Regions from separate parts of the Peribacillus sp. Bi134 genome, predicted to be linked through region 2. Evidence: riboswitches for the same ligand, from Rfam matches in the RefSeq annotation. Region 2 holds a riboswitch; the other holds the start of a gene.
The links. A riboswitch is a leader RNA that binds a small molecule or an ion and turns the genes downstream of it on or off. The one in region 2 is predicted to bind cyclic di-AMP.
Positions count from the first base shown of each region.

Region 1: it holds a riboswitch for cyclic di-AMP, as region 2 does, so the genes downstream of both, LQ188_RS21005 (APC family permease) here and LQ188_RS26130 (cation:dicarboxylase symporter family transporter) in region 2, are expected to answer to the same signal.

Region 1 covers NZ_CAKKLN010000009.1:152,548-158,024, forward strand. Annotated here, with positions in the region: gene LQ188_RS20990 (DUF6044 family protein) at 1-1,527, shown strand, start outside; gene LQ188_RS20995 (glycosyltransferase family 2 protein) at 1,543-2,565, shown strand; gene LQ188_RS21000 (GtrA family protein) at 2,525-2,980, shown strand; cyclic di-AMP (ydaO/yuaA leader) riboswitch at 3,327-3,473, shown strand; gene LQ188_RS21005 (APC family permease) at 3,612-5,438, shown strand.
Region 2 covers NZ_CAKKLN010000019.1:6,303-11,779, reverse strand. Annotated here, with positions in the region: gene LQ188_RS26140 (hypothetical protein) at 1-257, opposite strand, end outside; gene LQ188_RS26135 (class I SAM-dependent methyltransferase) at 472-1,215, shown strand; gene LQ188_RS26130 (cation:dicarboxylase symporter family transporter) at 1,275-2,534, opposite strand; cyclic di-AMP (ydaO/yuaA leader) riboswitch at 2,706-2,853, opposite strand; gene LQ188_RS26125 (efflux RND transporter periplasmic adaptor subunit) at 3,055-4,314, opposite strand; gene LQ188_RS26120 (hypothetical protein) at 4,329-4,991, opposite strand; gene LQ188_RS26115 (YegS/Rv2252/BmrU family lipid kinase) at 5,122-5,477, opposite strand, start outside.

The DNA of each region.
Region 1 (5,477 bases), on a different contig from region 2:
GTCCTATCAGAAAGCGGTGAGTTATTCGGTGCGATAGATGCCAAAATTCCCCAAATCATGAATGGTCTGCCCCGAAATGCCTTTGGCAGTGAGTTCAGTATTATCGTGTGGCTTTACGCACTTTTTCCGACAATGGTTGCATATGCAATAAGCCAGGCATTAACAAGATTTATTGCATTCTTTGGTATGTATATCTTATTAAAGAAACATTTGGTTACAGGAAGCCAATCAGGTTGGATCAGGGTTGGAACATCCTTGGCCTTTGCCCTTACCCCATTTTGGCCGTCGGGAATGCTCAGTACACTTGGGATGCCGCTTGCACTTTGGGCTTTTTTGAATATTCGCAGCAAGGACCATTCGTGGAAGAATTATTTGGTCCTTACACTTTTGCCGCTTTATTCAAGCATCGTGCTTGGTTTTTTCTTTTTCCTTGTTGCAATGGGCTTTCTTTGGTTAATGGATGTGATCAGGAGAAAAGGGTGGAATATAACGTTTCTTCTTTCGATCGTGTATATGACCTTCATTTTTGGTTTGGTGGAGTACCGTTTGGTGTCTTCATTCATTTTTGATTCGGAGCCAAATAGCAGAGATGAATATTTTCACGCAAGGCTGCCGCTCGATTGGGTCATCAAGCTTACTTTCAAAAATTTCGTTCTTGGACATACGCATGTCATGACTGTACATGCGCTTATTATCCTGCCGATTACAGTCTTTGCCCTTTATATCATTCTGACCAAAAAACTGTGGCGACAGGAAAAGGTATATGTATTTTTATTCGGCTTGAACTTTATACTCTCAGCATGGTACGCATTCTGGTTTTATAAAGGCTGGGTTCCTTTGACTGAAAGGTTTCACACCCTGGATACCTTTAATTTTGCCAGATTTCACTTTTTAAGGCCGATGGTGATTTATTTGGGCTTTGCCCTCGCGATAAAAATCATTTGGGAACACAGCGATTATGCTAAGAAAACCCTTTCCATTTTCATCGCCGTCCAAATTATGATCTTAATGGGCTTCAATGAAGAAATCACTTACAATAAAAAACCATCTTTTAAAGAGTTCTATTCAGAAAGCCTTTTCCAGGAAATAAAAGATCATATTGACCTTCCACAGGAAGAGTATCGTGTTGCTAGCATAGGGCTGCATCCTGCAATCGCACAATTTAATGGATTTTACACGCTCGATAGCTATAACAATTTCTATCCGCTTTCTTACAAACATCAATTTCGTCAAATAATTGAAAACGAATTGGCTAAGAATAAAAACATCAGAATCTACTTTGATGAATGGGGAGGACGTTGTTACCTATTTACCGATGAGCTTGGGAAGCATTATATGTTCAAGAAAGGCTCGAAGAAAGAGCTGGAAAATTTGGATCTTAATATGGATGCCTTTAAAGGATTAGGTGGCAAATATATATTTTCTGCCATCCCAATCAACAACGCGAAGGAGAATGGATTGGTGCTAGATGGGGTTTTCACAAAGAAAGGAAGCAAATGGAAAATTCATTTATACAGAGTCATGTGAAAAGGGGGGAATAGAATGAATTCACCGATAGTAACGATTGTTGTACCTTGTTATAACGAAGAAAGCGTTTTGCAGGATACCATTTCCCAGCTTTGTGGATTGATGAGGGGATTAGTCGAAGAAAACGTTGTTTCTGGTCAAAGTAAAGTCCTGCTGGTTGATGATGGAAGCAAAGATCAAACTTGGAAGATCATTTATAAGGAAACGATCAATAATGAATTGGTTCGCGGGCTAAAGCTTTCCCGGAATGCAGGACATCAAAATGCACTCCTGGCAGGATTGTTTACAGCCAAGGAAGCCTCGGATTGTGTGATTTCCATTGATGCAGATTTACAGGATGATATTCAAGTCATCCCTGAATTCATTCGGAAATTCAATGAAGGATGTGAAATCGTATATGGTGTCCGCCAGAAAAGGGACCTTGATTCATTTTTTAAACGAACATCTGCAACTGGTTTTTATAAATTGATGAACAAGATGGGGGTTAACCTTGTCTATAATCATGCCGATTTCAGGCTGATGAGCAGAAGGGCGATCGCGGAGTTGGAACGATTTGATGAAACGAATCTCTTTTTAAGGGGGATTGTCCCGCTTATTGGGTTTAAGACGGATTCTGTTTATTATGACCGAAAAGAAAGATTGGCTGGGGAAACGAAATATCCATTTAAGAAGATGGTTGCTTTTGCGCTTGATGGCATTACTTCCTTTTCAGTTACACCGATCCGGCTTGTATTATGGCTAGGATGTCTTTCCTTTTTCATTAGCTTACTCTTTGGGTCTTACTTTTTATGGTTAAAGTTTTATGGGCAGACCGAAACTGGTTGGACCTCATTAATCACCTCCATATGGTTGATCGGCGGACTGCAGTTGATTGCTGTCGGCTTGATAGGGGAATATATCGGAAAAATCTATAATGAATCCAAACGCCGGCCTAAATATATTGTTGATCTTGATTTATTTAATCCGCTCGATTTAAAAAAACGGGAGCAACTAGACAATGAACGGAACAGTATTGAAAAACTATCTAAAACACACTAACTCCTTTATCCGCTTTTTATTGGTTGGAATAGTCAATACAGCGGTTGGACTTTCCATCATGCTTTTTCTTATGAATGTTCTTGAATTATCATACTGGGTCTCCACCTTTTTCGGCAATGGAACGGGAGCTGTAACGAGTTTTCTTTTGAACAGGACTTTTACCTTTAAAAGTGATATAGAATGGCGGCGAGGAGTTGCCCGTTTCTTTTGCGTCATCCTTATTTGTTATTCCGCCGCTTATTCTATAGGCCAAGCCATTGCGGAATCACTGGAAGGATCCGTCCATTTATCCATACAACAAAATTTGGCTGTTCTCATAGGAACAATCTTTTATACCGTGCTTAACTATATTGGCCAGAAATACTTTGTCTTTAAAAAAAGCAATCTGAGACCAATTCAAGAAGGAAGGAACTAATTAGGTGAATCAGTGGAATAGTGCCCCTATTGGACGGGAATAAAAGCGGAATTTGATATTTAATGCAAGTTTACCCTTTTAATGACGATCCGAGCTGGGGCAGATCTGGTTAATTCATCGCATTCTTCATGAAGGTGATTTTTTTCCTTTTCGGACCACCTTTTGTTAATTGGCCCCTGGATTTTGACCTTTACTTACCTCCTTTCCTACCTTCGAATCATGTCATTGCATGACTTATGTTATATAAGCCAAGAACAAAACCTCACTTACAAAGAATTATTTATTTTTGAGCAAAATTTTCATTTACATTTCCATTTCACGGGAGTATGATAATCAACAGTTTCATATTTCTAAATCGCTTAAACCTTATGGTGCGGGGGACCCGTTATTGGGATTGTTTACAATCCAGGGGGTGAATCCTTTTTAAAAAGGTAGGGCTACTCTTAGGTCCGAATCCGACAGCTAACCTCGTAAGCGTTATATGAGAAGGAAGGTGGAGCTTGTTAGACAAAAAAATTGATGTCTACAGGTCTATTTAGCTATGACTTGTAGGCATTTTTGTGTTTCGTCTAGTTTTTTGCTACAGCTGGGTAACATAAACTTATAAATTAACTATGGTGGTGAAATCTTGATGTTATCTTCTATAAAGAGGTTCTTGATTGGGAGACCTTTAAAGTCAAATGCACTTGGTGAACAAAAGCTTAACAAAACAAAGGCTTTGGCGATATTATCTTCTGATGCTTTGTCTTCGGTTGCATATGGGCCGGAGCAAATATTGATCGTCCTGATCACGGTCGGTGCTGCAGCATTCTGGTATTCCATCCCTATCGCGATCGGAGTATTGATCCTCTTAACTGCTTTGATTTTGTCTTATAGACAAATCATTTTCGCTTATCCGCATGGCGGGGGGGCCTATGTGGTTTCAAAAAACAATTTAGGAGTCAATCCAGGGTTGATAGCTGGAGGATCTTTATTGGTAGATTATATATTAACTGTGGCTGTAAGTGTCTCTGCAGGTACGGATGCAATCACGTCCGCTTTTCCTGGCCTGCATTCCTATAATGTCGTCATTGCCATCATATTCGTGATTCTACTTACAATCCTGAACCTTCGGGGGGTTACGGAGTCAGCCTCTGTTTTGGCCTATCCGGTGTACCTATTCGTTTTAGCCTTGTTCATCTTGATCGGTGTTGGAATTTACAAGATTTTAACAGGAGGAGTTTCACCTGAATTGCACACATCAATCGGGACTCCGGTAGCGGGCATCAGTTTATTTATACTGCTAAGAGCATTTGCATCAGGAAGCTCCGCCTTGACAGGAGTAGAAGCAATTTCCAATGCAATCCCGAACTTTAAAGATCCAGCCCCGAATAATGCTGCGAAAACTTTAATAGCGATGGGTTCATTGCTAGCTGTATTATTTTCGGGAATCGTATTTTTAGCCTATTATTTAAGCATTGTTCCCAGCGCAGAGGTAACGGTCGTCTCCCAGATTGCTGAAGAGATCTTTGGACGGAATTTCATGTATTTCTTCATTCAAGGTACGACTGCCCTGATCTTGATACTTGCGGCCAATACTGGCTATTCGGCTTTCCCTCTGCTTGCGGTAAATCTTGCGAAGGATAAATTCATACCAAGGGCGTTTACGATCAGAGGGGACCGATTAGGGTATTCCAATGGAATCATCATACTGGGACTTGCATCCATCATCTTGATTGTCGCATTTGAAGGACATACTGAAAATCTCATTCCGCTTTATGCGGTAGGGGTATTCATTCCATTTACGTTGTCCCAGACTGGCATGATCGTTAAATGGGTTCGCGAAAAGCCAAAAGGCTGGATGATGAAATTAACCATAAATTCAATTGGTGCCATAATTAGCTTTATCGTCACGATGATATTCTTTTTAACCAAATTTACTCAGGTTTGGCCTGTTTTGATTTTTTTACCTATCATCATTTTAATTTTTCATCGGATTAAAAAGCATTATGAAGCAGTTGGTGACCAACTAAGGATTACAACATGCGAGCCGATCTTACCAATTGAAGGAAATATCATTATCGTACCTGTGGCAGGTATAACTCATGTGGTTGAGAACTCTTTAAATTATGCAAAATCGCTCTCAGCAAATCAGGTCATTGCCGTTTATGTTGCTTTTGAAAGAGAAGATGAAAAGAAATTCGGAGAAAAGTGGAAAAAGTGGCAGCCGGATGTCAGGCTCGTTACACTGAATTCTTATTATAGAAGTATCATTCAGCCACTAACTAAATTTGTGGATACAGTTGAACATAAGGCGAGTGAATCCAATTATAAAGTTACGGTGGTCATCCCCCAATTCATTCCGAAGAAGGGCTGGCACAATATACTTCATAATCAATCAAGTTTACTGATTCGCGCCTACTTACTTTATAAAAGAAATGTGGTTGTTACGACAGTGCCATATCATTTGAAGAAATAAGTTCCATATCTATAACTGGAAGCAAACCTGCATAAGGTT
Region 2 (5,477 bases):
AAATCGATCCAACAGAAATCTCCATATGCCCGGACATTTTCTTTAACGAGCTTCGCAATATCTTCAGATGAAGCACTCTCTAGCAGGACATTCAAATTGTATTCCCCGCCATTGAATTCATGTTTCAATAATAAGATGGAATCCAACGTATATGGCAGCGAATAGACGAATTCACGAAAATTGAGTCCATTAAAAAGGACAAACCGTTCAGAAGCCTGCATATACATATATAAGATATCATTGCTATCATTCTTCATAACCTGACCCCCTCCGAGCTCTTAATCAATAATATTATTTTACCAAACTTTTGGGTTTTCACGTAAGTTATATAACCCCCAATATTAATCATCATCAGCACCATGTGAATAATGCGAAACATGTACTCCATATTAACCCAAATGTTAAGGGACACACTCGACTAGCTCAAAGTATCCATATTATAGTAAGAATGAAGGATTGGAGGATTAAATCATGGATAAAATTGAAAAAGGTTTTATCATTAATTCTTTTCATGGAGCCGTTTCCGTCTATGCTGATGCAACTAAAAAAATAGGTCTGTGGCAATCAGAGAAATATGCATTCGAAAAATATTTAAATCAGGAAGATGCAATCCTTGATATCGGTTGCGGTACAGGAAGGACCACCTTCGCACTATATAAAAAAGGATTTCAAAATCTAACGGGAATCGACCTGACTCCTGCCATGCTTTATGAAGCCGAAAAAATAGCCCATGAATATAACCTGGACATACCCTTTATCCTTGGCGATGCAACCGACCTCCCTTTCAACGACTCATCATTCGATAAAGCAATCTTCGCTTTTAATGGTTTAATGCAAATTCCCCAGCGAAAAAACCGCACATTGGCTTTAAAAGAAATCAACCGTATTTTAAAACCTAAAGGGCTCTTCATTTTCACAACACATGACCGTGATAAAAACGAAAATTACCTGAACTTCTGGGAGCAAGAGGAAATGATTTGGTGTGTTGGTAAACAAGATGAGAGGCTTTATGAACTCGGGGATATTTTCACATCCGGAAAGACGCTTCAAGAAGATACTTACCTACATATCCCAACTAAACTTGAAGTACTTGAATGCCTGGAAGAAGCACGGTTCAAAGTTATCGAAAGCTTTTATCGAAGTGAATTATTCCATGAAAATGATGATGTCATCGCTTTCTCTTCCGATTGCCGCTTCTGGATCGTCCAAAAGTAAGGAAGCGCATTTTAATTCAAAAAAAATCCAGAGTGACATTTCACTCTGGATTTTTTGTATTAAGAAACTTGTTCTAATTCTTTTTTGGAAGGCGGGTTGAATTGACCTTCCCATTTAGAGATAACGATTGCCGCAAGTGAATTACCGATAACGTTTACTACTGTACGTCCCATATCAAGAATACGGTCAATACCGGCAATGAATGCTAGACCTTCAACAGGAATACCGACAGTTCCCAATGTCGCTAAAAGAACTACGAAAGATACACCTGGTACACCCGCAATCCCTTTGGATGTGATCATTAACACTAGCATTAGCGTAATTTGCTCATACATGCTTAAATCGATTCCGTACATTTGAGCGATGAAGATAGCTGCTAACGCTTGGTATAATGTAGAACCATCAAGGTTAAAAGAATATCCAGTCGGAATAACAAATGTAGCAATATGTTTCGGACATCCCGCTTTTTCCATTTTTTCCATGATCTTAGGAAGAACCGCTTCTGAACTTGCAGTAGAGAAAGCAAGAATCAATTCTTCTTTTAGAAGTTTAATCAACGTAAAGATATTGAATCCGACAAATTTCGCAATAAGACCAAGAATGACTATTACAAAGAAAATCATTGTTCCGTAAACAGAAAGCGCTAACTTTCCTAACGGAATTAAAGATTCCAAACCGAATTTGGAGATCGTCACACCGATTAGTGCAAATACACCGATAGGAGCGAATTTCATGACCATGTTAGTTAGGTAGAACATTCCTTCAGCTACACCTTGGAAGAAACGGAATACTGGTTTACCCTTTTCACCGATGGCCGCAATACTAAGTCCAAACAACACGGAGAAGAAAATGATCGCTAGCATATCGCCTTCTACCATGGCTTTAACTGGATTGGATGGCACAATGTGAACGATTGTATCTACGAACGATTCATGTTGCTTAGTTTCTGCTGTATCAACATAGGTAGAAATATCAGTTTGTTCTAGCTTGTCCATATTTACACCAACACCAGGCTGGATGATATTCGCTGAAATTAAACCAACAGCAATCGCTATCATAGTTACTACAACAAAGTATGATATTGATTTAGCTCCAAGTTTACCTACTGATTTTAAATCGCCTACACCTGCAACTGCAACGATAAGACTTGACACAATGATTGGTACTACAATCATTTTAATCATTCGTAGGAAAATGTCTCCGAATGGCTGTAAAAAGTTTTGGGCCGTCTCACTACCATAAAAAATGGCACCAACGATAATCCCTAAAATTAAACCAATGAAAATTTGGCTAGCTAAACTTAATTTGAATTTCTTCATTTACTTTCCTCACCTTCCATAAAGTCTTTGATGCAAAAACATTTTTGTCTCGGTAAGGGAAACAAGATACTAATAAAAGAAAGTAATTTTTCTTTTTTGAAAAACTCTGTCTTTACGCCGAAAAAAAAGACACTTCATGTGTCGATTTCTTATTGGCGTGAATATTCACACATGTTCCCTTAAAGACGCTGACGAGGTTAGCTGTCGGGTTAGGAATTGGAAACACAAATGCCCTTTCATTTCTGAATTCACCCCTAGCGGATAAAATCCACAAAAATGGGTCCCCCGTTCTTGGAATAAGATTAAGCGAGTTAACTTATAATAAAATATTATACTAAAAATGATAATCTGTAAATATTTATTCGCATTAGTTCTAGAAAAAATCTTTAAATATGTCTGAATATTCTGCATTAGAGACTATTGTATCTATAATTACTCTTCCCGATTTTTAATAATATAAGTTATATTGATATATAATTAATCACTAATTTGACATCACCTCTCTTGATGAAAGAAGCGGTTATTTTTCCAATACGCCAAGTAACAGATATCTTACTTTTTCCCTAGAGGTGAATTTTTTATAAGTTGCTGCCTTCACTTTTCCAAATTGGATTGGGGTAATGAAATAAGAATGGTTCTTCGACACATCCGGCTCCATTAGAATGACGTCACCTACCGACGGTCCGTTTATGATTTCTTGCTTCCCTTCAGCCTTAAGCCCTTTTGTAATGTAATGTTTATCCACATAGCCATTTTTAGTCAATTTGTAAATATAAGGCTGTTTATGGTTTTTTATGGCTTCTATAGGAATTGAGGGTACACCGGCTTTCTCATTGGTTATTACAGTAAGATTCACTTTGGATCCCACCAACAAAGCTTCCGTTTCTTCACCTTCCGGTTCGATTAGTGCCTGAAATGGAAATCTGTTATCCTTTTTTAATGACGGCTCTTCAGCGGGATAGGAATGGATGCGACCTATCGTCCCTTTCAATGCCTTTTTTGAATCAGAGGAACTTGCTTTTATAGTCATGCCCACTTCAGCCTTTTTCATTTCCTCTTCAGAGAAATCCCCTTCAATTGCCATATTTGTTGAAACGATGGATATAATGGGATTACTCAGGTTTTTATTGATATTTTTAACTACACCATCAGCCTCACTCGTTGACACGATCGCACTGGACTGCTCCTCAATTGAAGTTATTTTAGCTTCAAGCATTTTCACTTTTTCATTCAAGCTGTTTTTTTCCAGTTCCTGCTTGTACATTTCTTGCTCAATGTTACTTTTAATAAGATCTGAGGAACTTGTTGTTATATCAATTTTCAAGTTTTTTTCCACCGATTCATCAATGGTTGCTTTTTCAGGATTACTGGTCATGGTCCCTTGATAGGACCTCAACTTCCCTATGTATTCCTCAATACCTGCAATTTCTCCCTCAGCTGCCGTTTTCTCCGCTTCCAAGTTCGCTTTAAGAGCATCAAGTTCGGTCGTCGTATACTCAAACAACGAGGAGCCAGCCGTAATCTCATCGCCTTCTTTAACAAGGAATTTCTTAAAATCATTTTTCTTGGTGTCAAAATAGATATCATACTCTTCTACAGGTTTAATTACCCCATTTGTTTGAATAGTATCCGTAATTGTATCTTTTTTTACCTTAGTCCAGTTTTCAACGAAAACAGTTCGTTCCACTTTGCTTTCTTTTTTTTCAATAAGGTATAAGTTAACGGTTATTAAGACTATCGACGCAATGGAGACCGCTGCAATTTTCCATTTCCCGCTCATTCATTTCACCCGCCTTATACAAATACGCCTACTTGGATGTATGCTAAAAAGGCTTTAACAAACCATGTGGCCAGATAGAATAGAACAATCATTAAAAGGACCAAATAACTATTTCGTTCTGAAAACTGCTTTAAATAAAAATATTGCAGAGCAATAATAAGAAATTGAAAAATGGTGATTCCGCTGAAAAAGTGAATGAAATAATCATTTCTGAGAAAATACTGACTGATGATCCCCAATGAAAATGGATTGGCATCGCTGCCTATATCCATTAATACGAATAGAGGAATCAGTAATGTTTTTTCCACTAATTGCAAAACAAAAAGAATCATTTGAACGATGACTAATTTTATATATGGGATATCAGTAACGATCCAAAAGAATAGAGCTGATAAAAATATGTATATGGAAGGGTCGATTATGCCTGTTATTATGTTGCCGCTCATAATCAGCAGCTTTGCTGCTTCGAATTCACCGGCACTCATTTTCGTGATTTCTTTGGAGAATGATTCTGAACCAATGCCAAAATATCCCCCAATGGCGAATACTATAAGACTAAGAAAATATAAAAATAGTAATTTCAATCCAAGCTTTGTGACTGCCTCTGCATTTTGAAGCTGATAACGACTCCGATGAGGCTCTAAAATGCCCTTTAACAATCTGACCTGGTACACCATATGTGGTCCTCCTGCAAAAATTGATATATCTTCATATATTTTATCTTATTTTGGAAACAATTGCAGAAATAAGGAATGAATATACAAAAAAAACACATAATCATTCCCATTCATATTTAATCCCACCATACTAATTTGGAGTTAATACTGACAAATGTCGGGCAAGGACTTTAATGCGTGCAGGGGTTCGTCTATAGTTCTCTCCATCCATATCCACATCAAGCGGCCTCTTGGTTTCAATGGTCAGGGTATCGGCATTTAAATAAGTCACCCCAGAGTCAGAGATCATATTTTGTGTCCATGAACGCTTCATCGCTATTATTTCTAAAAATGTACCAAGGCTTGCATTTTCCAAGATGGCAACGCCGAAGAGTCCATCATCCGGACTAATCATGGGAAAGGGCAATAAATTGGTGCCGATAAAACAACCATTCAAAACCAAAATCATAACCGCTTCCCCTTCGATAACATTCCCATCATATTTTA